Regions from separate parts of the Rhizobacter sp. P2_H3 genome, predicted to be linked through region 1. Evidence: predicted binding sites of a transcription regulator. Region 1 holds the regulator's gene; each other region holds the start of a gene.
What was found. Region 1 encodes LexA, which represses DNA repair genes until DNA is damaged. Its sites were predicted from a motif close to ACTGTATNNNNATACAGT; they were not measured.

Region 1 (7,485 bases):
CATCGTGTTGTCGACCACGTACAGCAGGCCGCGCTCGCCGCACAGCCGGCCGATCGCCTCCAGGTCGGCGACCTGCGTGCCGGGGTTCGCGATCGTCTCGACGAACACCATGCGCGTGCGCGGCGTGATCGCCCGTTCGACGTCTGCCACGTCGGTCGCATCGACCAGCGTCAGCCCGCAGCCCAGGCCCTCCAGCGTGTTCAGCAGGCTGGCGGTGTTGCCGAACAGGAAGCGGCTCGCGACGATGTGGTCGTCGCGCTTCAGCAGCGCGAGCATCAGCGACGCGATCGCCGCCATGCCGGACGCGAAGCTGACGCTGCCGACGCCGTCTTCCAGCATCGTCAGCTTGGTTTCCAGCGCCACGTTGGTCGGATTGCCCTGGCGCGCGTAGACGTGCCCGCTGCGTTCGCCCTGGAATACCGACACCAGTTCACGCGCCGTCTCGTAACCGAAGGCCGACGAGGGGTGCAGCGGCTTGTGCGTGGCACCATGCTCGACGCCGCCGCGGCGATCCGCGTGCAGCAGCCGGGTGGTCAGGCCCTCGTTTCCGCTCTTTTCCATGCTTTTTTCCCGTTGGTGAGTTACCCATGATTGTCATCAAGAACGTCACGCTGCGGCGCGGCACCAAGGTCGTGCTGCAGGACGCGAGCGTCACGCTGCAGCCCGGCGAGAAGGTCGGCCTGGTCGGGCGCAACGGTGCCGGCAAGTCCTCGCTGTTCTCGCTGCTGACGCACCGGCTGCAGTCCGACGCCGGCGACGTGGCCATCCCGCCGCGCTGGCTGGTCGGCGAGGTCGCGCAGTCGATGCCGGAGACCGACGATCCGGCCACCGACTTCGTGCTGGAGGGCGACACCCGGCTGAACGCCGCGAACGCCGCGCTGGCCGCGGCCGAGGCGGCCGACGACGGCCATGCGATGGCCGAGGCGCACCAGCTGATCGCCGAGGCCGGCGGCTTCGAAGCCCGCCCGCGCGCGCAGGCGCTGCTGATGGGCCTGGGCTTCCGCGTCGACCAGCTCGACGAGCCGGTCAACAGCTTCTCGGGCGGCTGGCGCATGCGGCTGCAGCTGGCGCGCGCGCTGATGTGCCCGGCCGACCTGATGCTGCTCGACGAGCCGACCAACCACCTGGACCTGGACGCGCTGGTGTGGCTGGAAGCCTGGCTGCAGCGCTACGAGGGCACGATGATCGTGATCAGCCACGACCGCGAATTCCTCGACGCGATCACCCGGGTGACGCTGCACCTCGACGAGACGCGCCTCACGCGCTACACCGGCAACTACACCGCGTTCGAGGAGATGCGCGCCGAGCGGATGATGCAGGCGCAGGCCAACTTCGCGAAGCAGCAGGAGCGCATGGCCCACCTGCAGAAGTTCATCGACCGCTTCAAGGCCAAGGCCAGCAAGGCCAAGCAGGCGCAGAGCCGCGTGAAGGCACTGGCGCGCATGGAGAAGCTCGGGCCGGTGCTGACCAGCAGCGACTTCCAGTTCGAGTTCCGCGAGCCGGTCTCGCTGCCCAACCCGATGCTCGCGTTCTCGGTGATGTCGTGCGGCTACGCCGGCGTGCCGATCGTCAGCAACGTGAACCGCTCGGTGCTGGCGGGCCAGCGCATCGGCATCCTGGGCGCCAACGGCCAGGGCAAGTCGACGCTGGTGAAGACCATCGCGAAGGAGATCCCGCTGGTGGCCGGCGAGGTCACCGAGGGCAAGGGCTTGTCGATCGGCTACTTCGCGCAGCAGGAGCTCGACGTGCTGTCGCTCGACGACGGCCCGCTGATGCACATGGTGCGGCTCGCGCGCGACGTGGGCCCGCAGGCGCGCGAGCAGGAGCTGCGCGACTTCCTCGGCTCGTTCCGCTTCGTCGGCGACATGGTCACGCAGGCCGTCGGCTCGCTGAGCGGCGGCGAAAAGGCGCGGCTGGTGCTCGCGATGCTGGTGTGGCAGCGCCCCAACCTGCTGCTGCTGGACGAACCGACCAACCACCTCGACCTGACGACGCGCGAGGCGCTGTCGATGGCGCTCAACGAGTTCGAGGGCACGGTGATGCTGGTGAGCCACGATCGCGCGCTGCTGCGCGAGGTGTGCGACGAGTTCTGGCTGGTCAGCGACGGCGCAGTGAAACCGTTCGACGGCGACCTGGACGACTACCAGAAGTGGCTGCTCGAGACCTCGCGCGAGATGGCGAAGGGCGCGCGCGAGGCGGGCTCGGCGAAGGTCAAGGCCAAGAAGGCGGAGGCCGCCGCCGCCGCGGCCCCGAAGGCAGCCAAGGACGACCGCAAGGCCGGCGCCCAGCAACGCCAGAAGGCCGCCGAGCAGACCAGGCCGCTGCGCACCGAACTGGCGACGCTCGAGAAGCGCATCGCGACGCTGACGCAGGAGAAGGCCAACATCGAGGAAGCCTCGGCGCGGCCCGGCCTGAGCCCGGCACAGCGCGTCGAGCAGGGCAAGCGGCTCAAGCAGCTCGGGGACGAGCTCGAGGGCGCCGAGGGCCGCTGGCTCGAGGTCACCGGCGAGCTCGACGCGCTGGGCTGACACGGCTTCGCACCACCGCACGCGGCTTCCGTTCGGTGGCCGGGGACGAACGGCGCACGGCCTATCGTTCGTCCCCATGATGGCCCTTCAAAAAGCGCAAACGGGTGACCTGTCGGGCGGTGCCGGACAGCGCCAGGGCGCCGCCCGCGCGGCCGAGCCGGCCGCGGCGCCGACGGTGAACCCGGCACTGCTCGGGCGCTTTCGCGCACTGATCGACGAAGTGACCGACGAGCTGATGCAGGGCCGCAGCGGCGACCGCAACAGCTTCCGGGCCGACGCGATCACGCTGCTGATGGCGACGACGCAGGAGATCGACGGGCCCGCCGACGGCGTCGAGAGCCCGTTGAGCTACCTGCTGCGCGAGGAGCAGCAGAAGGCGGCCGCCGTGCTCGGCAGCAGCGAGCCCGACCACTTCCTCACGTTCATGAAGGTCTGAGGCATCGCGATGGCACTCCAAGGAATCAACGGGCCCGCCGAACGTGCACCGCGGCCCACCGTCACCCGGCAGGACAGCGGCAGCACGAGCGCACCGAGCCGGGCGCGCGACCGCGGCACCAACGCGCTCGGCAACGCCGTGCCCGGCAGGGGCGCGCGCACGCCGCGGCCCGATGCAGCGCAGGGCGTGGCCGCGAAGGTGCTCGACCAGGTCTACGGCGCCGCGCTGAAGCTGCGCGAGAACCCGACCCCGTCGGGCCTCACCGCCGGCACGCTCGCGGCCGCGAAAGGCGTGCTGTCGCTCTACCGCGCCTTCCCGCAATTGACGCGATAGCGCCAATCCGACCCGGTGCGCCGGCACGGCGATGCCCCTGCCGCCGGCCGGGGATTTATATTGCACACAATTCAATTGCCAGATTGAGAATACAGTCTCGTCCATGGCAAGCACCCACCGCCCCCGTCGACAGGACCGCAGCAGCGCCGGCGCCCCCGCGCTGCCGGCCGGCGTCGACTGGCTGCAGCTCGACAACCAGGTCTGCTTCGCGCTGTATTCCACCTCGCTCGCAATGACCAAGCTGTACAAGCCGCTGCTGGCGCCGCTCGGCCTCACCTACCCGCAGTACCTGGCGTTCCTGGTGCTGTGGGAGCGTGACGGGGTGACGGTCGGCGAGCTCGGCGAGCGGCTGTTCCTCGATTCCGGCACGCTGACGCCGCTGCTCAAGCGCATGGAAGCGGCCGGCTGGCTGCAGCGCCGGCGCGCGGCCGACGACGAGCGCCGCGTGATCGTCAGCCTGACGGCCGAGGGCCGCGCGCTGCGCCAGCAGGCGCGCGGCGTGCCGGCCCAACTGGCCCAGGCCAGCGGCTGCAGCATCGGCGAGCTGACCGACCTGACCCAACGCCTGCAGCAGTTGCGCCAGCAACTGCTCGATGACGCGCCCGATGCGGCGCATGCGTGAACGTTGTTGTTACCCCTGACCCACCCCACCACCTGAAGGAAGACACCATGGCCCTCGAAAAAGTCCTGTACACCGCCCACGCCACCTCCACCGGCGGCCGCGAAGGCACCTCCAAGTCGTCGGACGGCGTGCTCGACCTGCGCCTGACCACGCCGAAGGAACTGGGCGGCAACGGCGCCGTCGGCACCAACCCCGAACAGCTGTTCGCCGCCGGCTACTCGGCCTGCTTCATCGGCGCGATGAAGGTGGCTGCCGGCAAGCACAAGGTCACGCTGCCGGCCGACACCTCGATCGCCGCCAGCGTCGGCATCGGCCCGATCCCGCAAGGCTTCGGCATCCAGGTCGCGATGACCATCACCGTGCCGGGCGTCGAGCGCTCGGTGGRGCAGCAGATCGTCGAGACGGCGCACCAGATCTGCCCGTACTCGAACGCGACGCGCGGCAACGTCGACGTGACGCTGACCGTCGCTTGAGCCCCGCCTGCGCCTGATGAAGAACGGCCCTTCGCGGGCCGTTTGTCATTCCGCGAGCAGTTGCAGCAGCAGCTCGATGCGGGCCTGGTACGGCGACAGCTCGCCGCCGGCGGGCAACACATCGCCGGGCTGAGCGAACACCGGGCCGCCCGCCACGCGGCTGCAGCGCAGCACGCGCACGCCGGTCGACTGCGCGCGCAGCAGCGCGGCTTCGAGCGCGTGGTGCACCGTGCCGTGGCCGGTGCCCGCGGCCACGATGCCGCGTGCGCCTCGCTCGATCAATGCATCGACCAGCACGCCATCGGCACCCGCATGGCTGAGCAGGATGTCGACGCGCGGCCACGCGGGGCCGTCGACCAGCCTGGCCAGCCGCGCCGCAGGCAACGCCTCACCCGCCGGCCACGGACGGAACAGCCGCAGCCGCCCTTCCTCGATGCGGCCGACCGGGCCGGCGTCGCCCGAATCGAAGGCCTCGATGCGGTAGGTGTGCACCTTGCGCACGTCGGCCGCGCCATGCACCACGCCGCCGAGCACCGCGACCACGCCGCGCGCGCCGGGGTGCTGCGCAACGGCGACCGCATCGAGCAGGTTCTGCGGCCCGTCGGGCTGCAGCGAGGTGGCGGGCCGCATCGCCGCCGTCAGCACCACCGGCTTGGCCGGCGCGAGCACGCGCTGCAGCAGCCACGCGGTCTCCTCCAGCGTGTCGGTGCCATGCGTGACGACCACGCCCGCCACCTCGGGCCGCGCCAGGTGGTGCGCCAGCCGCCTGACCAGCGCGCGCCACACGTCGGCGCTCATGTCCTTGCTGTCGACCTGCGCGACCTGCTCGGGCTCGAGCGGCACCGCGGCCAGCGCCGGTACCGCCTTCACGAGCTGCGCGACGCCGAGCTGCGCCGCGGTGTAGCCGATGTTGTCGCCGGCGGCCGCCGAGGTGCCGGCGATGGTGCCGCCGGTGCCGAGCACGACGACGATCTGATCAGTTCTTTGCATTTTTCACGAAGCTGGATAAAAATACAGTCACTGGATGGATGTTCAGTCCACGCCATTTCACCAAGCCGAGGCCCACCGCGATGAACGAAATCCCGAAGCTCACCGACCGCCAGCAGCAGATCCTCGACCTGGTGCAGAGCGCGATCGAGCGCACCGGTGCGCCGCCCACCCGGGCCGAGATCGCGAACGAGCTGGGCTTCAAGTCGGCCAACGCCGCCGAAGAACACCTGCAGGCGCTGGCCCGCAAGGGCGTCATCGAGCTGGTGGGCGGCACCTCGCGCGGCATCCGTCTGCAGTCTGACACATTGCGCGCGCTGAACCAGAGCCGCGGCAAGCAGTTCAGCCTGCCGCTGCCCAGCCTCTCGCAGCTCACACTGCCGCTGGTCGGGCGCGTCGCGGCCGGCAGCCCGATCCTCGCGCAGGAGCACATCGACCAGACCTACCTGATGGAAGCCAGCCTGTTCGCACGCCGGCCCGATTTCCTGCTGAAGGTGCGCGGCATGAGCATGCGCGACGCCGGCATCATGGATGGCGACCTGCTCGCGGTGCAGAAGGCCAAGGACGCGAAGAACGGCCAGATCGTCGTCGCGCGGCTCGGCGACGAGGTCACCGTGAAGCGCTTCAAGCGCACCCGCACCAGCATCGAGCTGCTGCCGGAGAACCCCGATTTCGAACCCATCGTCGTGCCGTTCGGCGATGTCGACTTCGAACTCGAGGGGTTGGCGGTCGGCCTGATCCGCAACAGCATGCTGTGATGGAGGCCGCCGTGGTGATCAAGGCCCCCAAGGCGGCGAGTGCCGCGGAGTGCAAGGCGCTCGAGCAACTGCCCAACATCGGCCCCGCGCTGGCCGCCGACCTGCGGCTGATCGGCATCCAGGAGCCGAAGGACCTGCGCGGCAAGGATGCCTTCGTGCTGTACCAGCGCCTGTGCGCGATCACCGGGCAGCGCCACGACCCGTGCGTGCTCGACACCTTCATGGCCGCCACCGATTTCATGGGCGGCGCGCCCGCCGCGCCGTGGTGGGCCTACACCGCGCAGCGCAAGGCCCTGTTTGGGCAGGTGTGACGGCGATGCATCGACCAGCTGCTGGTGTGCGGCCTGCAGAGCGAGGTCTGCGTCACCCACACCTCGCAATCGGCGCTGGCGCTCGGCTACGACGTGATCCTCGCGAGCGACTCGCACGGCACCTGGCCCGACGCCACCTCGGGCGCCGACGAGATCATCGCCCGCCAGAACGAGGCGCTGGCCGCCCAGGGCGTGCGGCTGATGAGCACGCGGGAGATCGTCGGCCAGCTCGCACAGTTGGAGCGCTGATCAGCGCGGCGACAACACCAGCGTGTGCTCCGCCGGCGTGCCCCACACCGGCACGTCATCCACCTTCGCCCAGCGCTCGACGAAGCTGCGGTACAGCGGCGAAAACACGATGCCCGATTGCCCGCTCGACTGCACGAAGCGTGAGCGAGCCGGGTCGCCCAGGTCGTACAGCGCCCGCAGCGACGGCCCGTGCTCGGCCAGGTACAGCTCGCCGGTCGTCGCGTCCGGCCGCAGGCCGACACGCGACACATTGACGGTGTAGGTGTCGCCGCCCACCGGCGCCCGCAGCTCGAACCAGCGTGCCAGCGCCTTCACCTTGCTGAACGGCCGGTGCTCGGCCCGGGCCTGGTGCGCCCGGCCCCATTGCCAGCTCGCCACGTCGCTGCCCTGCGACTGCTGCAGCTCGTCGAGCGCCCGCGTGAACGCCGCGTCCACCTGCTGCGCGCAGGTCTCGACCACCGGCGTCGCCTTGTCATCGCACCACCAGCCGTCCTGGCGCGCCAGCACACCTTCCAGCGCCTCGCGGAAGCTGCGGCTGCCGAGCTGCCGCTCGTACAGCGCGGCGCCGAGCTCGTCGCTGAACACCGCCTGCGTCAGCTGCCGCACCCAGGCCGACAGGATCAGCGGCGCCGCGCGGTCGGCCGCCATCGTGCCGTCGAACGAGGCCAACTCACGCTGCGCCGCCGCGGCCAGCGGGTGGGGCGACACCGCGCGCTTCAGCACCGGCAGCAGCTTCAGCGCCGCCAGCGACAGCTGGTCGCGCTGGATGGCCCGCAGGCTGGCGATCG
Region 2 (10,975 bases), on a different contig from region 1:
TTGACCCCTCGGCCCGGCCCTTCAGGCAGCCGCCAGACCGTGGCGCTGTCGCACGACGCGCCGGTGCGTCGCGCGTGCCGACGGCACCCAGCCGTGCCGGTACCAGCGCGCCGCCATCGTCAGGCCGCGCAGCCACTCGTCGGCCGCGTACGCGATCCACACGCCGACCAGCCCGAGCCCGAAGTACACGCCCAGCAGCCAGGCGCCGCCGGCCATCACGAACACCATGGAAGCCGCGCCGGCCATCACCGGGAACTTCGCGTCGCCGGTCGCGCGCAGCGCGTTGATCACGACCAGGTTGAAGGTGCGCCCCGGCTCCAGCAGCACCGTGATCCACAGCAGCGTCGTCGCCGCCTGGATGATGTGCGGGTCGTGGGTGAAGAGCTGCATCGTCCAGCGCGCCGTCAGCGCGCCGACCAGCGCGAGGCTGGTCGACACCACCAGCCCCCAGCGCAGGCTCTTGCGCACCAGCCGGTGCGCGGCATGCAGCTGGCCGGCACCGATCAGGTGGCCGACCAGGATCTCGCTGGCGAAGCCGATCGCGAGGCCGAACACCAGGATGAAGTACATGATCTGCATCGTGTAGCTGTGCGTCGCGAGCTCGGCCGCGCCCATGCGCGCCACCAGCGCGATCGTCACCAGCAGCGCGAGCCGGTAGGCGACGTTCTCGGCCGCGCCCGGCAGGCCGATGTGCAGCACCGGACCGAGCCGGCGCCAGCGCATCACCCACCAGTCGCGCGCGGTCGGCACCAGGTCGAGCCGGCGCTGCCACAGCCACAGGTGGAAGGCGATGCCGAACGCGCGGCTCAGCGCCATCGCGAGCGCGAAGCCCGGCAGCCCGAGCCCCGGCACCGGCCCGAAGCCGGTCATCAGCGGCGTGCAGATCAGCAGGTGCAGGCTGTGCATCGCGAGCATGTTCATCAGCGTGTCGCGCGCATGCAGGTGCGCCCGCATCACCGACGACATGCTGGCATTGAACGCATCCAGCACCAGCGCGACGGCCAGCACGCGCAGGTAGGGGCCGGCGATCGGCAGCACGTCGGCCGGCGCGTTCAGCAGGTCGAGCAGCGGGTTCGCGCAGGTCGCCACCACCAGCCCGGCGCCCAGGCCCAGCCAGGTGCTCGCGCCGAGCGAGGCGCGCGCGGTCTCGTCGGCACCGAGCCGGTTGCCCGCGCCCAGGTTCTGCGTGATCACCACGCTGACGCCCATGCTGATGATGCGGAACAGCAGGAAGAACGAGGCCTGCACGTTGTTCGCGAGCGCGAAGGCGCCGGACGCGGTGTCCGATTGGCGCGACGCCAGCCACAGCCCCGTCAGGCCGACCAGCAGCCCGAGCACCAGCTCGGCCAGCAGCGGCCAGGTGAGCGCGACCAGGCTCGGGCGGGGCAGGGGAGCATCGTGCGTGGAGGCGGACATGGAGCGATCGGCGCGAAACCGCAATGATCGCCGCAATCGGTTGCGGCGACTGTCCGATCTTGCTCTCAGGCTCGCTTGTGCTTCTTCGGCCCGTGCAGGAACTCGCGGTCGACGTCGAGCGTCGACTTGATGCCGATGTCGGCCCGGTGCTTCTTCAGCCAGTTCGTCGCCGCCGCGCGCCCGAGCGCGAACAGGTCCTCGAGGAACGCCCGGTCGGTGTTGAACTTGCTGTTCGCGCCATAGGGCCCGAGCCCGTCGTCGTCGGCCACCATGTGCAGCCGCAGGTCCTTGTAGCGCCCCGGGTCCAGCTTGCCCTCGCGCACCAGCCGCGAGACGAACGAGATCGCGCGCATCTCCGACATCAGGCTCGCGTTGAACGTGATCTCGCTGAGCCGGTCCATGATCTCCTCGCTGCGCGTCGGCGTGCCTTCGCGCACCAGCGGGTTGATGCGCACCAGCAGGATGTCGAGCGCCGCCGTCTGGTAGATCAGCGGGTAGATCGCCGGGTTGCCGGTGTAGCCGCCGTCCCAGTAGGGCTCGCCGTCGATCTGCACCGCCTGGAACAGGAACGGCAGGCAGGCCGATGCGAGCAGCACGTCGACCGTGATGTCGCGGCCGGTGAACACCCGCGCCTGGCCGGTCGTCACGCTGGTGGCGGTGATGAACAGCCGCAGCCCGCTCGCATGCACCGCGTCCTCGTCGACATGGCGGCGCAGCACGTCGCGCAGCGGGTTCAGGTTCAGCGGGTTGAATTCATACGGGCTGAACGAGCGGAAGAACGAGCTCATCCACTGGTAGCCGGGCAGCTTGTCGAGCTTGAAGTTGTCGTTCAGCGTGTGCGCCTGGCCGGCCGAGAACGGCGAGAAGATCGAGCCGGAGCGGCTCACGTCGCGCCAGAACTCGGTGAGCGCCTCGCGCGCGCCCTCGCGGCCGCCCTTGCGGAAGCCGCTCGCCATCACCGCGGCGTTCAGCGCGCCGGCGCTGGTGCCCGAGACGCCGCTGAAGTGCAGCCCGTCGTCCTCGAGCAGCCGGTCGAGCACGCCCCAGGTGAACGCGCCGTGCGAGCCGCCGCCCTGCAGCGCCAGGTCGAGGCCGAGCGAAGCGGGAGCGTGTGTTTCATGGACTGCCATCGGGAGGTACCTCGGGTTAACCCGGGGCAGTCTAAGTCGGATGGGATGGGCCCGTGTTTCCGCCGGTGTTTCCGTCGGTCACCGTGCCGGTGCCCACCGGGAACTGCACCGGAAAACGCACCGTGAAGCGCGCCCCCGGTCCGAACGCCACGCCGCCCTGGTCGCTCAAGCCCGGGCGGTGCCGCAGGTTGGCGTCTTCCAGCGTGATCTCGGCATCGTGCTGCTGCGCGATCTCGCGCACGATCGCGAGGCCCAGGCCGGAGCCGTCGACATTGGTGCCGAGCGAGCGGTAGAACGGCTGGAACACCTTGTCGCGCTCGGCCGCCGGGATGCCGGGGCCGGAATCCTCCACCTGCACCACCACCACCTGGCCGAACGGGTCGTCGACCACCCGCACCGTGACCGTGCCGCCTTCGGGCGTGTACTGCAGCGCGTTGTCGACCAGGTTGCGGATCAGTTCGCGCAGCAGCACCGGCTGGCCGGAGATCGACAGGCCGGCCGGCCCCTTGGCCGCCACGCTGTCCGCGCCCTCGTAGCCCAGGTCGATGCGCTTCTCCAGCGCACGCGGCACGAAATCGCGCACCGTCTCGGCCGCGAGCCGCGCCAGGTTGACCGGCTGGCGCTGCAGCGCCTGCGAGGCGTCCTCGGCACGCGCCATCGCCAGCAGCTGGTTGACCATGCGCGCCGCGCGCTGGCTGGCGCGGGCGATCTGCTGCAGCGACTTCTTCAGCGCCTGCGGATCGCGCTCGCCGGCGTCGATCTCGCGCTGCGCCAGCTCGGCCTGCGTGCGCAGCCCGGCCAGCGGCGTCTTCAGCTGGTGCGCCGCGTCGGCCAGGAAATGCTTCTGCGTGCCGATGCTGCGGTCGAGCCGGGTCAGCAGGTCGTTGATGGCGCGCACCAGCGGCGACACCTCCTCGGGCGCATCGCGCTCGTCGATCGGGCTCAGGTCGTGGCTCTCGCGGCGGCGGATGCGCTGCTGCAGCTCGTTCAGCGGTGCGATGCCGCGCGCGAGCGCCAGCCACACCAGCAGCACCGCGAGCGGCAGGATCACGAACTGCGGCAGCATCACGCCCTTGATGATCTCGGTGGCCAGGCGCGAGCGCTTGCCCAGCGTCTCGGCCACCTGCACGATCGGCGGCTCGATGCCGCCCGCCGTGCCGCCCGGCAGGCCGATGCGCACATAGGCGATGCGCACCGGCTCGCGGTTGATCTCGTCGTCGCGGAAGCGCACCACGCCGGCGGCGGCACGCTCCTCGTCGTTGGGCATCGGCAGGGCACGATCGCCGCTCAGGTACTGGCCGTCGAGGCCGAGCACCTGGTAATACAGCGTGTCGGTCTCGTCGGTGTGCAGCAGCTCGGCAGCGCTCGCCGGCAGCGCGAAGCTGGCCGACGGCAGCGTGCCGCCGCCGGCATCCTGCACCGTGACCTGCTGCGACAGCACGCGGGCCATCTCGCCGAGCTGGCGGTCGAACGGCTTGTTGGCGATGCCCTGCGCGACCAGCCAGGTCAGCACGACGCTCATCGGCCACAGCAGCAGCAGCGGCGCGAGCATCCAGTCGAGGATCTCGCCGAACAGGGACCGTTGCTCTTTCAAGCCGCGATCTTCTCCAGGCAGTAGCCGAGACCGCGCACGGTGGCGATGCGCACCGGGCCCTGCTCGATCTTCTTGCGCAGCCGGTGGATGTAGACCTCGATCGCGTTGTTGCTGACCTCCTCGCCCCATTCGCACAGCCGCTCGACCAGCTGGTCCTTGCTGACCAGCCGGCCGGCGCGCTGCAGCAGCACCTCGAGCAGGCTCAGCTCGCGCGCCGACAGCTCGACCATCTGGTCGTTCAGGTAGGCGACGCGGCCGGTCGCGTCGAAGGTCAGCGGGCCGTGGCGGATCACGCTCGACGCGGTGCCCAGGCCGCGCCGCGTCAGCGCGCGCACGCGGGCCTCGAGTTCCTGCAGCGAGAACGGCTTGGCCATGTAGTCGTCGGCCCCGAGGTCGAGCCCCTGCACGCGCTGCTCGACGCTGTCGGCCGCGGTCAGGATCAGCACCGGCACCGCCGAGCCGCGGGCGCGCAGCTTGCGCAGCACCTCCAGGCCGTGCAGCTTCGGCAGGCCGAGGTCGAGGATCAGCAGGTCGAATTCATGGGCCGACAAGGCCGCATCGGCCTCGGTGCCGCTCGCGACATGGTCGACCGCATAGCCGCCGTTGCGCAGCGAGCGCAGCAGCCCGTCGGCCAACACCTGGTCGTCTTCGGCGATCAACACGCGCATGGCTGCCTCCTGTGCGGCTCGAGACCCGGCCGCTGCGGGATTGTAGGGAGTGGCCCGGCAGGGATCGGAGATCGGCGTCAGAAAAGACTGTACAAACATCCAGCCTTTGCCATAATCCGCGCAACTCTAGGAGATCGCCCCATGGATGCCCCCGTCAAAGCCGCCACCCTCAACACCGAAAAGGCCAAGGCCCTGCAAGCTGCGCTGGCGCAGATCGAAAAGCAGTTCGGCAAGGGCTCGATCATGCGGCTCGGCGAAGGCGAGGTGATCGAAGACATCGAGGTCGTCTCCACCGGTTCGCTCGGCCTCGATGCCGCGCTGGGCGTCGGCGGCCTGCCGCGCGGCCGGGTGGTCGAGATCTACGGCCCGGAATCGTCGGGCAAGACCACGCTGACGCTGCAGGTCATTTCTGAAATGCAGAAGCTCGGCGGCACCTGCGCCTTCATCGACGCCGAGCACGCGCTCGACACCGCCTACGCGCAGAAGCTGGGCGTCAACCTGCAGGAGCTGCTGATCAGCCAGCCCGACACCGGCGAGCAGGCGCTCGAGATCGTCGACGCGCTGGTGCGCTCCGGCTCGGTCGACCTGGTGGTGATCGACTCGGTCGCGGCGCTCACGCCGAAGGCCGAAATCGAAGGCGAGATGGGCGATTCGCTGCCCGGCCTGCAGGCCCGCCTGATGAGCCAGGCGCTGCGCAAGCTCACCGGCACCATCAAGAAGACCAACACGATGGTCATCTTCATCAACCAGATCCGCATGAAGATCGGCGTGATGTTCGGCAGCCCCGAAACCACCACCGGCGGCAATGCGCTGAAGTTCTACGCCTCGGTGCGGCTCGACATCCGCCGCATCGGCAGCATCAAGAAGGGCGAAGAGGTCATCGGCAACGAGACCAAGGTCAAGGTCGTCAAGAACAAGGTGTCGCCGCCGTTCAAGACCGCCGAGTTCGACATCCTCTACGGCCAGGGCATCAGCCGCGAAGGCGAGGTGATCGACATGGGCGTCGAGGCCAAGGTGCTCGAGAAGTCCGGTGCCTGGTACGCCTACAACGGCGAGAAGATCGGCCAGGGCAAGGACAACGCCCGCGAGTTCCTGCGCGAGAACCCCGACCTCTCGGTCGCGATCGAGAACAAGGTGCGCGAGGCGATGGGCATTCCGCTGCTGCCGACCGCTGGGGGTGCCACGCAGGCGGCTGCCGCCGATGAAGCCAAGCCGGCCAAGAAGGCGCCCAAGGAGCCGAAGGAAGCCCGCAGCGAGTAAGTCGGCGAACAAGTTCGGCAGGCGGGTTGGCGATGCGGCAGCGGCTCTCGCTGCGCGGGCGCGGCGTGCAGTTGCTGTCGCAGCGCGAGCACAGCCGGCAGGAACTGCGGCGCAAGCTGCTGCAGCACCTGCGTGCCGACGATGCGCCGCTGCCGGACGATGCCGACCAGCAGGTCGATGACGTGCTGGCCTGGCTGCAGGACAAGGGCTACTTCAGCGAGCAGCGCTTCGTCGAGAGCCGGGTGCATGTGCGCGAATCGCGCTACGGCAACCTGCGCATCCGCCAGGAGCTGGCGCAGCACGGCGTCACGCTGGACGCCGACCAGGCGCAGCGCCTGAAAGAAACCGAGCTGGCACGTGCCCACGAGGTGTGGGTGCGCAAGTTCGGAGCCGCGGCCATCGATCCGGCCGGCCGCGCGAAGCAGCAGCGGTTTCTCGCAAGCCGGGGTTTCTCGGCCGAGGTGATCCGCCGCGTGGTGAAGGGCGACGTGGACGAAGCCGCCTAGGGTCTGTTGGCACGGCCGTCGTCGCCCCCACGCCGTTCAGAACGCGATCAGGCGGCTGCCTTCTTGCCGGCCGGCTTCGCGGTGGCTGCCGCTTGCACGACGGCCTCACGCGCCAGCCGCGCCTGTTTCTTCGCGTCCTTCGCACGCTTTTGCTTCACACGGCGGATTCCGCGGTCCTTGTCGGCGCTCATGCCAATCTCCAATGGGTTGAAAGAGCCGAGGTTTTACCACCTCCGGGCTGATACAACCGGGGACTTCCCCACTGACGAGGACTTCGCGATGAACTGGGTGATCCTGGTGGCCGCCGGCCTGTTCGAGATCGGCTGGGCGATCGGCCTGAAGTACACCGATGGCTTCACACGCCTGTGGCCGAGCGTCGGCACCGTGGCGGCGATGGTCATCAGCGTGTGCCTGCTCGGCTACGCGATGAAGTCGCTGCCGGTCGGCACGGCCTACGCGGTGTGGGTCGGCGTCGGCGCGGTCGGCACCGCGATCCTCGGCATCGTGCTGTTCGGCGAGCCGGCGTCCACCGCGCGGCTGGCGAGCCTCGCGCTGATCGTGGCCGGCATCGTCGGGCTGAAGCTCGCGAGCCCGGCGTGAGCCCGGGCTCAGCTCAATACAGCAACCGGCACCGGATCGTGTCCGGCAGCGACGCCAGGTCGGCCAGCGCCGCCTCCGGCGCCGCGGTGTCGACGTCGATCACGACATAGCCCACCTCGTCGCGCGTGCTCAGGTACTGCGCCGCGACGTTGATGCCGGCCTTCGACAGCCGCTCGTTCACGCGCGCGATCACGCCCGGCACGTTGCGGTGGATGTGCAGCAACCGGCTGCGCCCGGTGTGCTCGGGAAGCGCCACCTCGGGGAAATTGACCGCCGAGGTCGTCGACCCGTTGTTGCTGTAGCGCACCAGCTTCGCGGCCACTTCCTTGCCGATGTTGGCCTGCGCCTCCAGCGTCGAGCCGCCGATGTGCGGCGTCAGGATCACATTGTCCATGCCGACCAGCGGCGATTCGAAGCGTGCATCGTTGCCCTGCGGCTCCTCGGGGAACACATCGATCGCCGCGCCGAGCAGGTGGCCGTCCTTCAGCGCCTCGGCCAGCGCATCGATGTCGACCACCGTGCCGCGCGAGGCATTGATCAGGTGCGCCCCGCGCTTCATCGCGCGGATCTGCGCGCGCCCGATCAGGCCCTTGGTCGACGGCAGCTCCGGCAGGTGCAGCGTGACCACGTCGGAGGCGGCGAGCACCTCGTCGAGGCTGTCCATCGCACGTGCATTGCCGAGCGGCAGCTTGGCCTCGATGTCGTGGAACACGACGGCCATGCCGAGCTGCTCGGCCAGCACGCCGATCTGCGTGCCGATGTGGCCGTAGCCGACGATGCCCAGCGTCTTGCCGCGCACCTCGAACGAGTTCTCGGCGCTCTTGGTCCAGCCGTTGCGGTGCAGGATCGCGTTCTTCGCCGGGATGCCGCGCATCAGCATGATGACCTCGGCCAGCACCAGCTCGGCCACGCTGCGGGTGTTCGAGAACGGCGCGTTGAAGACCGGCACGCCCAGGTCCATCGCGGCGCGCAGGTCGACCTGGTTGGTGCCGATGCAGAAGCAGCCGACCGCGGCGAGCTTGGGTGCGGCCTTCAGCACCTCGGCCGTCAGCTGGGTGCGCGAGCGGATGCCGAGGAAGTGCGCATCGGCGATCGCATCGTGCAACGCGGCGCCCGCGAGCGCCTTCGCGTGCGTGGCGACCTGCGAGTAGCCGTCGCGCCGCAGCACGTCCACCGCCGAGGCATGGATGCCTTCGAGCAGCACGAACTTGAGCTTGTCCTTCGGGACCGAGAGTCTGTGATTCATCGCCGGATTGTTGAACAGCGGCATCGGCCCCGTCCGGCGCAAGGGCATGCCGGCACGAACCGGTTAGAGTCCCAGGGCTGTCCCTGCTGTATCCCTGCTGTATTTCCTGTCCGTGAGTGCCTCCCCCACCGTGAATCTCCCCAACCCGCGCCATGCGGCGCGCGTGCCTGCGCACGTCTCGCCCGAGCAGCTCGCTCGCATCCGCCAGGCCGCCTATGCGCTGCCGCAGGTGGTCAAGCCTGCCGACTATTTCGACGAGCACGCCTCGGGGCTCGACGAGCGCCTCGACAAGCTCGGCCTCGTGCTGCTGCAGAAGGCAGTGGCCGGCGCCCGGCCGAGCCGCTGGATCGCGCCCGACGTGATGGACTCGGCGCTGCAGCACCTCGATGCGGTCGGCAACGGCCCCGAGGTGCGCACCGTGATGCTGGACCGCACGGCCGCGCTCGATGCGCTGGGCATCGTGCGCGAGGCTGGCCGCTGGACGCGCCTGATCAGCCAGCCGCTGCAGCTGGCCGGCGTGAACTGGCGCGTGCCGGTGATGTTCCGCATCCCGATCGCTTCCGAGCCGGTGTGGGCGTTCTTCCGCGAGGGCGACAAGGCGGCGCTGCTGGCCGCGCTCGGGCCGATCGAAGCCTGGCCACACGCCGGCGAGGTGCAGGCCGCGCTCGAGGCGCTGGTGCAGCGCAGCCGCGCCCACAACCCGCGCCACCTCGACATGCTGCTGCCGCGCCTGCTCGCCGAATGCGCCACCCCGCAGCCGGTGGCCGACCTGCGCGCCGCCTGCGTGCGGGCGCAGGAGCGCTGGGAGCACCAGGTGTCCGAACTCGACACGCTGGCCGGGCTGAACAGCGAGCTGGCGTTCCAGGGCTACCCCGACACCTTCGTGAAGGCGCGCCGCCTGCAGCGCAACGTGACGCTCTACGTCGGCCCGCCCAACAGCGGCAAGACCTACGCCGCGTTCGAGCAGCTGGCGCAGGCGACGGACGGCGCGTACCTGGCCCCGCTGCGCCTGCTGGCGCTCGAAGGCCGCGACCGGCTGGTCGGCCGCGGCGTGGCCTGCTCGCTGCTCACCGGTGAAGAGAACGTGCCGGCCGAGGGCTCCGGGCTGGTGTCGAGCACCATCGAGATGGTCAACACCAACAAGGTGGTCGACGTCGCGGTGATCGACGAAGCCCAGATGATCTTCGACCCGTACCGCGGCTGGGCGTGGACGCAGGCGATCGTCGCGGTACCGGCCAGCGAGGTGATCATCATCTGCTCGGCCTACGCGGTGCCGGCGATCGAGAACCTGCTGGGCCTGTGCGGCGAGCGCTGCAGCGTGCGGCATTTCGAGCGCAAGCAGCATGTGCAGCTGCTCGAGGCACCGGTGCCGATCGGCGCGCTGACGAAGGGTGACGCGGTGGTGGCGTTCAGCCGGCGCGACGTGCTGACGCTGCGCGACCAGATCGCCGCCGGCGGCCACCCGGTGTCGGTGATCTACGGCGCGCTGCCGCCCGAGGTGCGCCGGCGCGAGGCCGAGCGCTTCGCGCTGGGCGAATCGCATGTGCTGGTCGCCACCGACGCGATCGGCATGGGGCTGAACCTGCCGATCCGGCGCGTGCTGTTCAGCACGATGAGCAAGTTCGACGGCCAGGGAGACCGGCCGCTCGACGAATCCGAGGTGCACCAGATCGGCGGCCGCGCCGGCCGTTTCGGCATGCATGAAGAGGGCTTCGTCGGCGTGCTGAAAGAGGCCGAGCCGCAGGCCTTGCGCATGCTGAAGGAGCGCCTGCCGCGCACGCCGCGCGCGCCGCGCGACTTCAAGGCACCGGTGGCGCCGAACGGCTGGCATGTCGACACCATCGCCTCGCGCCTGCGCAAGACGCAGCTGCGCGAGGTGCTGGGCGTCTTCATGGACCAGCTGAAGCTCGACGACGCGCACTTCGCGGTGGCCGAGCTGGAGCAGATGCTGGAGCTGGCCGAGCAGCTCGACCGCAGTGCCGCCAAGCTCACGCTGAAGGAGCGCTTCATCTATGCGCAGGCGCCGGTGGACACGCGCACCGTCTCGCAGGTACAGGAGTTCCTCGACTGGAGCAGCAGCCATGCGCTGACCGGCCGCGCCGGCTCGCCGTGGTTCCTGCAGGACGTGGACGGCCACAGCCGGCTCGACCGCATGGAGCAGGCGCTGCGCTCGTGCACGCTGTGGCTGTGGCTGGACCTGCGCTTCCCCGGTGTCTACGGCAAGGTCGACGAGGTGACCGCGCTGCGCAGCCAGCTGAACGACGGCATCGAGCGCCAGCTGAAGGGCAAGCGGCCGCTCGCGCAGGTGCGCCACCGCACGCGGCGCTGAGCGTTCGCACCCTGACACACCGACTTTGCCGCGCAGCGGCACAATCCCCTCCTTTCCTGCTTGTCGCTTCCCCATGAGTTCAACGCCTCCTTCACCGGCCACGCCCGCCACCGAACTGCCTGTCGACGAGACGCCGGTCGAGTCGGCCCCTGCAGCGACGACCGAGGCTGCGGCCGATGGGGCCGCCGACGCCTCCTCGAAGGCGCCTGCCAAGGCGCCGGGCATG
Region 3 (5,880 bases), on a different contig from region 1:
TGGCCTCGATGCGGCCGGCGTCAAGCTCCCGGCTGAGCGTGAAGGTGCGACGGAAGCACGGCACGCTGACTTCAGCCCACAGCGCGCGCATGTCTTCCGCCGTGGCGATGCTTGCTTGCCCTTCGATGGCAAGCGAGTCGCCGTGCAGGCGAACGTCGAGGTTCTCCCGCGAAACGCCCGGCATGTCCGCGAGCAGCGTGATGCCACCGGCATCTTCGAAGATATCCGCTGCGGGTGCGACGGCGCGTTGCGAGCGTTCGCTCGATTCCATGCGTGCGTCTTGGGGTCGCGTCGGGTTGCTGCGGTCGGGTGCAGCAGTAGCCAGGTCGGTGTTGGACATGACAGTTCCTTTCATGGTCTGTTGGACGAGAGGACGCGGTATCAGCGAACCGCGATGCGCGTGGGCTGAGCCGCCTCTTGCAGACCGACGCTGACCCGTAGAACACCGTCGCGATACGTCGCTTCCACTTTCGCCGTGTCGGCATCGTCGGGCAGCGTCAGCGCCCGGGTGAAGCGTCCCATCGGGCGCTCTGCGGCGTACGTCTGCACCTTCAGATCGCCGCCAGGCGCCGAGCCGCGGCGCTCGCCGGAAATCTTCAGGACACCCCGTTCCACCGTCACATCGATGGACGCCGCATCAAGGCCGGGCGCAAACGCATAGACCTCCAAGGTCTTCGTGGTACGGCCGACGTTGATGCCGGGAAAACTACCGGCGGCGACGGAGCGTATTGCGTCCGGCGTGCCGTCCCCGGTCAATGAGCGCGTGAGCGCCTGGTGCAGCGTGGTCAGCTGGTCGAGGAGCCCCTGAGGGCGATAGAACATGGTATCGAGCATGTCGGACCTCCTTCAGTAAATAGTGATGCCAATGCGGGGCATCGCCGCGAATGACTGCTTGGTGGCCCCGGAGCGAGCCCTGTGAACGGACTGCGCGGCGGTGTGATGGCGCCTGCGAGTGCAGTCATGCTGGTTTACGCCATCGGTAGTCAGCGACCCACGTGACCGCGGTCACGCGGTGAAAAATCGACAGGCACCAATGGCGTCGGTGTGGGCTTCAGTTTGCGCAGCGTCTCTCGCGCCACGAAGTAGGCGCGAAGCTGGTTCGGGCTCATCCACGAGACGCGGAGCGACGTTGCGCGTTTGGCGGAGCCGGTCGGCGTGCGATCTGATGTGCGAGACATGATTCAGTTCCTCATCCGAATCGAGTTGGTCACATGGGATAACAAGGGCGAAGTAGGTCGCAGACCGAGATCTTCAAGCCCCCTGAGAAATCAGTAAAAACCCCAAGGTGAGGTGGCAATGAATTGAAGGCGCAATCGGGCATTTGCCGGGAGGTCAAGTCAGGGTCGATGGCTCCAGTTCGCGGCGACCAGCGGTCAGGAGCTGGCTCTCGCAATCTCGTCGAGTCTCGTCGTATAGCGCGGGGTGCGCCGCTCCTGCTTGCCAACTGAAGCCTGCGTTCCACGTCCGTGGTGAGCGCTGGCAATGCGAACGGCCCCTTTGCCGAACCGATGGTTCAGCGCATCCAACGCACCCATCAGCTGAGCCCGATCTCGTCCTACTTCCGCCTGCACTGTGGGCTTGTCAGTTGCGAAGAGGTCAAGCTCACCTTGCCGGGCACCTCCATCATGCAAGTCCACCAGCATGACGCCGGCCTTCACGTAGTTGAAACCCGGCCGGTACATCTGCTGCAGCGCGCGCGTGGCCGTCGCAACGAGCTCGCGCGTATCGGTGGTCGGCCGCACCATCGGCACGGTCATGCTCGGACTGTGCTGGCGATCCTGCTTGCGATGCGGGCTCGTCGTGATGAAGACGTGGACCGCTCCCGCCGCACTGCCCTGCTGCCGCAGCTTCTCGGCCACGCGTGATGTGAAGTCGCTGACGACCTGCTCAAGCTCGGCCAACTCGGTCACAGCGCTTCCGAACGACCGCGAGCACATGATCTGCTGCCGGCCTGCCGTGGTGTCATCGAGGCCGAGGCACGAGGTGCCACGCAGCTCCAGGAGCGTCTTCTCCAGTACCACGCTGAACTGGCTGCGGAGTGCCGTGACGTCCGCGTTGGCCAGGTCTCGCACTGTGCGGATGCCAGCCTCCGTCAGCCGCGCTCCGATGCGCCGGCCGATGCCCCACACGCAACCCACCTCGGTGACACCCATCACCGCATCGAGCTCGGTTTGGGTCATCTCGCCGAAGTTGCACACCTGCGCAAGGGCCGCCGGATACGAGCCCGGCTTGCGATCAGCCGTCTTCGCCACGTGGTTGGCCAGCTTCGCGAGGGTCTTGGTCGGCCCGAACCCCACACTGGTCGGCAGTCCGGTCCACTGCAGCACCGTCCGGCGGATGTCTCGGCCGATCTCCACAAGGTCGCCGCGCACACCCTCGAAATCGAGGAAGCATTCATCGATGCTGTAGATCTGCTGCCGCGGCGCGTACTGCCCGACGATCGACATCATGCGGCTGGACATGTCGCCGTACAGCTCGAAGTTGGCGGACAGCGCGATCAGCCCCGCCTCGCGCTCCAGGTGCCGCACCTGGAACCACGGCTGCGCCATCTGCACACCAAGATCCTTGGCCTCGTTGCTGCGCGCGATGCAGGCGCCGTCGTTGCTCGACAGCACGACGACCGGCCGGCCGTTGAGCGAGGGCTTGAACACCCGCTCGCAGCTCACGTACATGTTGTTGACATCGACCAGCGCAAACATGGCGCAGCCTCAGACGGGCATCGCCTTGATGGCGTTGGTCACCACACCCCAGACCTGCAGCTCCTGGGCCGCGCGCGGCACGACATCGGCGCAGCTCGGGTCGGTCGCCACCAGGCGCAGCGACGATCCCTGCGTCACCAGCCGCCGGCACATGAACTCGTCGTCCACGACGGCGATCACGATGTGGCCGCTGGCTGGATGGACCGAGCGGTCGACCAGCACGATGTCGCCGTCGTCGATGCCAGCCTCTCGCATCGCACTGCCGCTCACGCGCATCAGGAAGGTGGCCAGCGGGTTCCTGATCAGCACGTCATTCAGGTCCAGGCGCCCGACGCCCGAATCCTGCGACGGCGAGCCGAAGCCGATGGCCACGCTGGCGCGCGGCACCACGGCTGGCCCAGGTGATTCCCGGCCAACACGCGTGACTCCTTCGCGTGGCAGCTGACTACTGTTCATTCATACAGTATATTGCAGCACCCCGCCAGCCGGCGAGGCACGAGCACACGGAACCTTGAACTCATGAAACCCGCTGACTTCAACACCCTCGATGGCGTCGTGACGGCCATCCACCCGGGCATCGACGCCAACGAAGTGCAACTGGGCCTCGCCCAGGGCCTGCAGATCGTCATCAAGGTCTCTCACGAGGTGCAGAACATCCTGAAACTGCAGCAAGGCGGGCGCGCCTTTGGCTTGGTGCACCCCACCTCGATCGTCCTGCTGGAGGAGCCGGCGGCGAGCTTGCCCGCGACGTTCAATCAGCTGGTGGGCAGCGTGCGCGACGTGGGCCAAGGCGAYGACGACGATGTCAAGGTCGGGCTCGACCTACCCAATGGACAGACCCTCATGGCGCGCATCACGACCGAACGCGCCGAGTCCTTGAACCTGACAGCTGGTGCACCGGCGACAGCCGTATTCAAAGCTGGTAGCGTCATCATCGGCGTTGACCAAACTGCCGTCCACTAGGAGCACACCCCATGGAGAGCAGCCTTCCGATCGAGCAGGTGTTTGGCCGAATCAGCTCCGAGGTGGAGCTGCAGTCTTTCGTCGAGCGGTTTCACCTGAAGCCGTTGAAGGCGAGCGTTCCTTCGCGGAAATACATCGCCGAGTGGACGGGCACGGTCGACGGCAAGGCCGTGTTCTCGCGCCACCGTCGGCTCGCACCGACTGCGCTGCCAGGGTCCGCGTGCTTGAACGCCCTGAGCCTGAGCATCAGCGCGCCGGACGGCACACGCCTGTGCAGCACCGAGGTCCAGTTCTGCTGAGCAGTGCTGGGACGGAGCACTCGGCGCCGTCCCTGAGCAACATCCGAGGACGTTGACGAGGGCTTTGGCGTCAAGCGACGCAGGCAAGCTGCCGCAGCGAGGTCGGCAGTGCTGCGTAGGTGCGAGGCATGCGGTAGCGCAGCCGCTCCGCCTCGAGTTGCTCCTCCTCCGTGGTCCACTCCTTCCTTGGCGCACGCCCGGCGATCGGGTCGAGTGGAATGCCGTGCAGCGCCGATCTCCAGTCGAGCCCAGGCTTCCACAGAAGCAGCACGTCACGAGCCACCTGATCGCCATCGAGGAAGGTGCCCCCGCTCATGTAGTTGTGGTGATCCACAAACGTGATCTTGCGCAGCGGTCCGATCTCTTTACTGGAGACTTCATGAACGCCATCGCACAGGCGGAGTCGCTCCTCGTCGCGTCCGCAGCCATGCGGACCGAGCGCCCCTTCGCTCGACTGCCCGAACACCCGCTCCAGGGCGGATTCACCGACGCCGCTGCAACGCAGCGCGGTGCCGACCGCGCCACTGCCGCGCGCCTGACCTACGAGGCCCGCCTCGAGCGGGACCCGATATCAACAGCCCCACAGAGAGCAAATGAGCAAACTCGATCCGATCTACCTTGACCTGCCAGATGTCGCTGCTTTCACCTCGTTGTCCGAGTCGACGGTGGAGAAACTCGTCCGCGGGGACGCATTCCCCAAACCCCGCCTTCTCTCCGGCAGACGTGTCGCTTGGCTGGTGCGCGAGGTAACCACTTGGTGCGAGGAGCGGCCGGTTTCCAACCTCTTGCCGCCACCCTTCACGGGCCGCCGCAAGACCGTTACCGTGCCGCAGGCCCTTCGAGGCGCGTAGTTGGACAGCGCGCGGCTGATCGCTCAGGGACTCACCGCGCGCAGCCGTGCCGTACGCCTGGGTGCCACCTCTGTCATCGCATCGATCAGCCAACGAGTTTCGGTCGGACTGAACTCGTCGACATTGCGGGCGGGGTCGGAACGACTGAAGGACCATAGGACCACGTCGGCACCGGCCCGGGTAGCACAAACAGCACAGCCCCGACACGGTGTATCAGGGAATGGCGCGCCACCGTGTACATCAGCCGATGAGGCTATCGCTCCACCGGACAGCGGGAGCAGGCCACCAAGCACTCCATCGAGATCAACACCGACGATCCCAAACCCATCGACCTCTTCAAGGATCGCTGAAGACAGCGTCTCAGATGTCGACCGGTTTTGTCTGCGACACGTCCATCTCCTACGAGTTCCCTGCGGCCTGGGACTTTTGGCTACAGTATCAAGACAACAATCGCCTCAGCACCATGCCTGATCATTTTCAGCTGCACGTTGACCAGCGGTGGTCTTCCGAAATCAGCGCGATGCGCCAAGCGCTCACGGAAGAGACCGGGTTGATCCGATTTGACAATAGCTCTTACCGCATCTGCCGACCGGCGCCACCCGTGACGATCGAGGTCTTTCCAGGGCACGGCAGAGTCGATCAAGGCCTCGTCCTCGAAATGGATCCGACCTCGCTCTACGTCAGCAAGGTGGCGGGCCGCAAGGTAGAGCGCTATCCGAGCACGCTCGATCTGGTCACCCGTGATTCGGGCGGGCTTGATGCGGCACTCGTCAATATTCCTGGCATGACCAATGTCAAGAAGCGCTTCCCTCTCGAAATGCTAGTGGTTTTCTGCGTGGCCGAATCGCTCCGATTCGACACTATCGCCCAACGGGTGGATGAGGTTATCAAGTACGGGAATGGTCGCCTCGTCGCACCTGGTGACGAGGAAGCTCGGAAGAAGGCTCTGCAACTGGAGATTGGCCCGTTGCTTCCGTTGTTCAAGAACTGGGAAGATGCCTCCGAAGCTGTGTTCCGCGGCGTCACATTGAAGGCGTGCCAGATTGCGGTGCGGTCTAGAACGGAGCG

Region 2: a site for LexA is predicted at 4,895-4,912, ahead of recA (recombinase RecA). Genes of this name have one in related genera too.
Region 3: a site for LexA is predicted at 3,147-3,164, ahead of AC1D1T_RS09810 (LexA family protein). Genes of this name have one in related genera too.

What each region holds. Positions count from the first base shown of each region.
Region 1 covers NZ_JBFUFQ010000171.1:3,751-11,235, forward strand. Annotated here, with positions in the region: gene AC1D1T_RS23805 (cystathionine gamma-synthase family protein) at 1-561, opposite strand, end outside; gene AC1D1T_RS23810 (ABC-F family ATP-binding cassette domain-containing protein) at 588-2,528, shown strand; gene AC1D1T_RS23815 (hypothetical protein) at 2,608-2,964, shown strand; gene AC1D1T_RS23820 (hypothetical protein) at 2,974-3,297, shown strand; gene AC1D1T_RS23825 (MarR family winged helix-turn-helix transcriptional regulator) at 3,401-3,919, shown strand; gene AC1D1T_RS23830 (organic hydroperoxide resistance protein) at 3,967-4,392, shown strand; gene AC1D1T_RS23835 (asparaginase) at 4,438-5,382, opposite strand; gene lexA (transcriptional repressor LexA) at 5,463-6,137, shown strand; gene AC1D1T_RS23845 (helix-hairpin-helix domain-containing protein) at 6,137-6,448, shown strand; gene AC1D1T_RS23850 (isochorismatase family protein) at 6,467-6,697, shown strand; partial or broken gene AC1D1T_RS23855 (penicillin acylase family protein) at 6,698-7,485, opposite strand, start outside.
Region 2 covers NZ_JBFUFQ010000003.1:506-11,480, reverse strand. Annotated here, with positions in the region: gene AC1D1T_RS00895 (AraC family transcriptional regulator) at 1-4, shown strand, start outside; gene AC1D1T_RS00890 (MATE family efflux transporter) at 22-1,416, opposite strand; gene AC1D1T_RS00885 (patatin-like phospholipase family protein) at 1,482-2,546, opposite strand; gene AC1D1T_RS00880 (sensor histidine kinase) at 2,578-4,098, opposite strand; gene AC1D1T_RS00875 (response regulator) at 4,137-4,808, opposite strand; gene recA (recombinase RecA) at 4,950-6,068, shown strand; gene recX (recombination regulator RecX) at 6,101-6,574, shown strand; gene AC1D1T_RS00860 (hypothetical protein) at 6,622-6,765, opposite strand; gene sugE (quaternary ammonium compound efflux SMR transporter SugE) at 6,854-7,174, shown strand; gene serA (phosphoglycerate dehydrogenase) at 7,188-8,420, opposite strand; gene AC1D1T_RS00845 (helicase-related protein) at 8,551-10,749, shown strand; partial or broken gene AC1D1T_RS00840 (ProQ/FINO family protein) at 10,823-10,975, shown strand, end outside.
Region 3 covers NZ_JBFUFQ010000036.1:1,929-7,808, reverse strand. Annotated here, with positions in the region: gene AC1D1T_RS09825 (Hsp20/alpha crystallin family protein) at 1-340, opposite strand, end outside; gene AC1D1T_RS09820 (Hsp20/alpha crystallin family protein) at 382-834, opposite strand; gene AC1D1T_RS09815 (Y-family DNA polymerase) at 1,374-2,699, opposite strand; gene AC1D1T_RS09810 (LexA family protein) at 2,709-3,089, opposite strand; gene AC1D1T_RS09805 (TOBE domain-containing protein) at 3,219-3,662, shown strand; gene AC1D1T_RS09800 (hypothetical protein) at 3,674-3,961, shown strand; gene AC1D1T_RS09795 (hypothetical protein) at 4,032-4,427, opposite strand; gene AC1D1T_RS09790 (helix-turn-helix transcriptional regulator) at 4,555-4,812, shown strand; gene AC1D1T_RS09785 (hypothetical protein) at 5,177-5,880, shown strand, end outside.